2 regions of the Photobacterium sp. GB-36 genome follow, and region 2 is predicted to be linked to the other one. Evidence: predicted binding sites of a transcription regulator. Region 2 holds the regulator's gene; the other holds the start of a gene.
The links. Region 2 encodes MetJ, which represses methionine synthesis genes. Its sites were predicted from a motif close to TTAGACNTNTANANGTCTAA; they were not measured.

Region 1: metN (methionine ABC transporter ATP-binding protein MetN) is a predicted target of MetJ. The motif match lies at 1,497-1,516, and genes of this name have one in related genera.

Annotation. Positions count from the first base shown of each region.
Region 1 is NZ_PYNY01000015.1:16,751-19,164, reverse strand. It holds gene C9J46_RS13725 (methionine ABC transporter permease) at 1-326, opposite strand, end outside; gene metN (methionine ABC transporter ATP-binding protein MetN) at 316-1,350, opposite strand; gene gmhB (D-glycero-beta-D-manno-heptose 1,7-bisphosphate 7-phosphatase) at 1,612-2,166, shown strand; gene C9J46_RS13710 (hypothetical protein) at 2,382-2,414, shown strand, end outside.
Region 2 is NZ_PYNY01000008.1:54,716-57,129, forward strand. It holds gene C9J46_RS09685 (O-succinylhomoserine (thiol)-lyase) at 1-688, opposite strand, end outside; gene metJ (met regulon transcriptional regulator MetJ) at 992-1,309, shown strand; gene C9J46_RS09695 (malic enzyme-like NAD(P)-binding protein) at 1,388-2,414, opposite strand, start outside.

The DNA of each region.
Region 1 (2,414 bases), on a different contig from region 2:
ACAGCAAGAGGAACTATCGCCGCAGCAGTACCAATTGAGCTACCTACGACAAAGCGGGTAAATGGAATGATCGCAACCAGCAGAATAATAAAAGGAATAGAGCGGCCAATATTAACGATAATGCCAAGGATGTTATTAACAACGGTATTTTCTAATAAGCCATTTTTCTTCGTTAAGTGAAGGGTGACCCCCAAAGGAATACCAATAACAAAACCAATTAGCCCTGATACAAACACCATGGTTAGTGTTTGTCCTAATGCTTCAATCAGTAAATCAATCAGGCGGGTATTTTGTTGCCACCACAGGGTTAAATCATTAAGCGACATAGCCAAGCACCTCAACATTTACTTTATTTTGACGTAGAAAATTGACCGCATTCTCAACAGAGTCTTGATCACCAAAAAACTCTGCTAACATCAGTCCAAATTTTACTCCTCCCGCATAATCCATATCCGAGCTGAGAATACTGATATCTAAACCAAACTTACGTGTTACTTGGCTGATCAGTGGCGCATCAACAGAAGCACCGGTGAACTCTAAACGAATAAGAGGGTATGAGTTTTCAACTTGTGTTGGCGTCATACGAGCTTGGTAATCAGCTGGAATCGACAAATCCAATGTTGAACGAATAAAGTCTTTGGCTAATTCGGTGTTGGGGTGTGAGAAAATATCACCGACTGATCCCTGTTCAACTAATTTACCGTCACCAATAATTGCGACCTCACTACAGATACGCTTCACGACATCCATTTCATGGGTAATAAGCAAAATAGTTAGGTTTAGCTTTCGGTTAATTTCTTGCAGTAGCTCCAGAATCGAATGCGTGGTGGCAGGATCTAATGCACTGGTGGCTTCATCACAGAGTAACACTTTGGGATCAGAGGCTAACGCACGAGCAATCGCGACCCGTTGCTTTTGTCCACCACTTAAATTTGCTGGGTAGCTTTGGTGTTTATCTTCAAGACCGACTAAAGCCAGTAACTCTGTCACTTTTGTTTTTATTATCGCTTTATTGGTATTGGCTAATTCAAGAGGCAAAGCAACATTATCAAAAACTGTGCGAGATGAAAGGAGATTAAAATGTTGGAAAATCATGCCTATTTTACGACGAGCCAAAGTGAGTTTTTGGTTCGATAGAGTAGTAAGATCGATACCATCGACAATCACTTGACCATTAGAAGGGCGCTCTAACAAATTAACACAACGAATGAGGGTACTTTTCCCTGCACCGGATGAGCCAATAACCCCAAAGATAGTACCTTGCTTAATTGTAAGGTTTATATCGCTTAATGCGTTTATAGCCTTATCGCCTTGATAGAAGACTTTATTGAGTTGCTTTATTTCTATCATTGAACGTCCTGCTCCTAGATAAAACTATTGTATGATCTTGAAAAACTATTGTATAAATTTATGGTTATTTGTTTTATTAGGGTTAAATAAGTAATCAACCTGAAATTATGATGCTATGTTCTATTATAAAAGCTGTCAATAGCTATTTTTACATCTAGACGTCCAAACGGCTATGTTGTGAGCGTTAATCAATAACGAGTACTCTTCATTATTAACTCGTGCCATAATCTAAAAAATTTATGATTTAAGAGGGCTATCCTTTTGGCCAAACCTGCAGTCTTTATTGACCGTGATGGCGTGATTAATGTTGATCACGGCTATGTCCATACCGTTGATGATTTCGAATACATTGACGGGGTATTTGAAGCATGTAAAAAATTCAAAGAAATGGGTTATCTACTCGTATTGGTGACTAACCAATCAGGTATCGCTCGCGGTATGTTTAGTGAAGATGAATTTACTTCATTAACAGAGTGGATGGACTGGAATTTTGTTGATAATGGCGTTGAGTTTGATGGTATTTACTACTGCCCGCACCATGCAACAAAAGGGCAGGGTGATTACTTGCAAGATTGTGATTGCCGTAAACCCAAACCAGGTATGTTTATTTCAGCTCGCGATTTCTTGAAAATCGATATGTCGCAATCTGTGATGATTGGTGATAAAGCGGATGACATGAAAGCAGCCACAGCTGCTGATGTTGCTTTAAAAGTGCTCGTACGTACAGGTAAGCCGATCACGGATGAAGGTGAAGCGTTAGCAAACGTGGTGTTAGACAGTATTGCTGATGTACCAGAGTGGTTAGCAATTCAATAGAAATGAGTGCTTATATAAAGGTCGTTATTAAACGGCCTTTTTTGTCTCTATAACTGGTCGTTTTAACGAAAAGTTAACGATTTAGCTTAGTGAGTTAGACTAACTGAGCCCGTTTTTTGTCAAAAACATTAGAAATAATAACATTTTTAAGATTGGTACAATTTCTGCAGATTACAGAATGAATTGATTAATAATGCTCTTAGGGGGATTTATTCATGATGTGGCGTGTACTTATTAATGCTATAAAA
Region 2 (2,414 bases):
TACAGTTCGCCCACCAAGCAATATTTTCTGCCATTTCGGCATCTTTTGAAATCAGTACCCCACCAACCACATCCGAGTGACCATTGAGGTACTTGGTTGTTGAGTGAACAACAAAGTCGGCACCTAATTCAATTGGTTGTTGTAATAGTGGCGATAAGAAAGTGTTATCGACAGCAACAAGACAACCCACGGCTTTTGCTTGCTGACACAGCGCCGCAATATCAATCACACGCACTAATGGGTTAGACGGCGTTTCAACCCAGATTAGTTTAGGTTTTTTCGCTAAAGCCGCTGTAAGTGCTTCTTGATCCGATTGGTCAACGAACTCAACCTTAAAGTCACCTTTATTGGCACGAGTATTAAATAATCGATAGGTACCGCCATAACAATCATGCGGCGCAACAATCAAATCATCAGGACCTAATAATGCAGTAACCAATAAATTCATCGCAGCTGTACCACAACTGGTGACAACACCACCCGCACCGCCTTCCATCTCACTAAGCGCGTCAGCTAACGTATTTCTAGTTGGGTTACCTGAACGAGAATAATCATATTGCGGTACTTCGCCAAAAGCTGGAAAGCTATAGGTCGACGTTAAATAAATAGGAGGAACAACAGCATTATATTGAGAGTCAACATCAATACCGGTTCTTACTGCAATTGTCGCCAGTCGCTTATCACTCATACAAACATTCCTTGTCGGGGCAGGATTTAACCCAAGATAGTAAATTTATAACAACTTTAACCACTACAAAACAAGACGTCAACACATCTGGACGTCTATATGTCTTTGCTTATGGCAGTAAATCCCGCTAAAATTCAGCCATAACAAAATAATGGTAACAACCTTACTGTAATTTTTCTGTTCAATACGGGACAAAACCGCGATGTTCACGTAATATCGCCGCCCTACAATCCCCGTTGCTAACAGAAAATGTTGATTCCTGTTACCACCATTATTAACCCAATATCGCTGAGAAGGTAAAACATGGCAAAGTGGAATGGCGAATATATTAGCCCTTACGCGGAACACGGTAAGAAAAACGAACAAGTAAAAAAAATTACTGTTTCGATTCCATTAAAGGTGCTTAAGATTCTGACTGATGAACGTACTCGTCGTCAGGTGAATAACCTTCGCCACGCAACAAATAGTGAATTACTTTGTGAAGCCTTTCTGCATGCCTACACAGGTCAACCGCTTCCCACTGATGATGACATTCGTAAAGATCGCCCAGACGATCTACCTGCAGAAGCAAAAGCATTAATGGACGCAATGGGCATTAGCTACGAAGACATTAATGAATAATTATTGCAGTACTATGTCTACAAAAAAACCAGCCTAACAGCTGGTTTTTATTTTTTTGTCATCAATAGAATAGCGCGATTACACTTCCATATATCCCATTGGCATCTCAATACGCGCGACACCTGAATCAATGGCTGCTTGTGCAACTGCTTTTGCGACACGCGGTAATAAACGTGGATCCATCGGTTTTGGAATAATATATTCTCGGCCAAATTCAAGCTGTGATACACCCGCAGCCTCAAGCACACTTTGTGGTACTGGCTCTTTCGCTAACTCTCTAATTGCATGAACGGCTGCTAATTTCATTTCATCATTAATTTGACTTGCACGCACATCCAATGCACCGCGGAAAATAAACGGGAAACATAGAACGTTATTTACTTGGTTAGGATAATCAGATCGTCCCGTTCCCATAATTAAATCATCTCTAACTTGATGAGCTAATTCAGGCTTTATTTCAGGATCAGGGTTAGAGCAAGCAAATACAATAGGGTTTTCAGCCATTAGTGCTAGCGCTTCAGGTGGTAATAAATCAGGGCCTGATACACCAACGAAAATATCGGCTCCCGCAATCACATCTTCTAATGTGCGCTTATCGGTATTGTTAGCAAATAGCTGCTTATATTCATTTATATCATCACGGCGAGTATGAATAACGCCTTTACGATCGAGCATGTAAATTTTTTCACGTTGCGCGCCACATTTGATCAAGAGCTCCATACACGCAACAGCAGCAGCCCCCGCACCTAAACACACAATCACCGCTTCACTAATATCTTTGCCTTGTAACTCTATGGCATTGAGCATACCAGCAGCGGTGACAATAGCCGTACCATGCTGATCATCGTGAAATACCGGAACATTACAACGCTCAATTAAGCGCTGTTCGATCTCAAAACAATCTGGCGCTTTAATATCTTCTAAATTAATACCACCAAAAGTATCGGCAATATTTGCGACAGTATCAACGAACTCATCAATAGTGCGATGTTTGACTTCAATATCAATCGAATCAATACCTGCAAAGCGCTTAAAAAGTAATGATTTCCCTTCCATAACAGGCTTAGAAGCTAACGGGCCTAAATTACCAAGACCTAAAATAGCG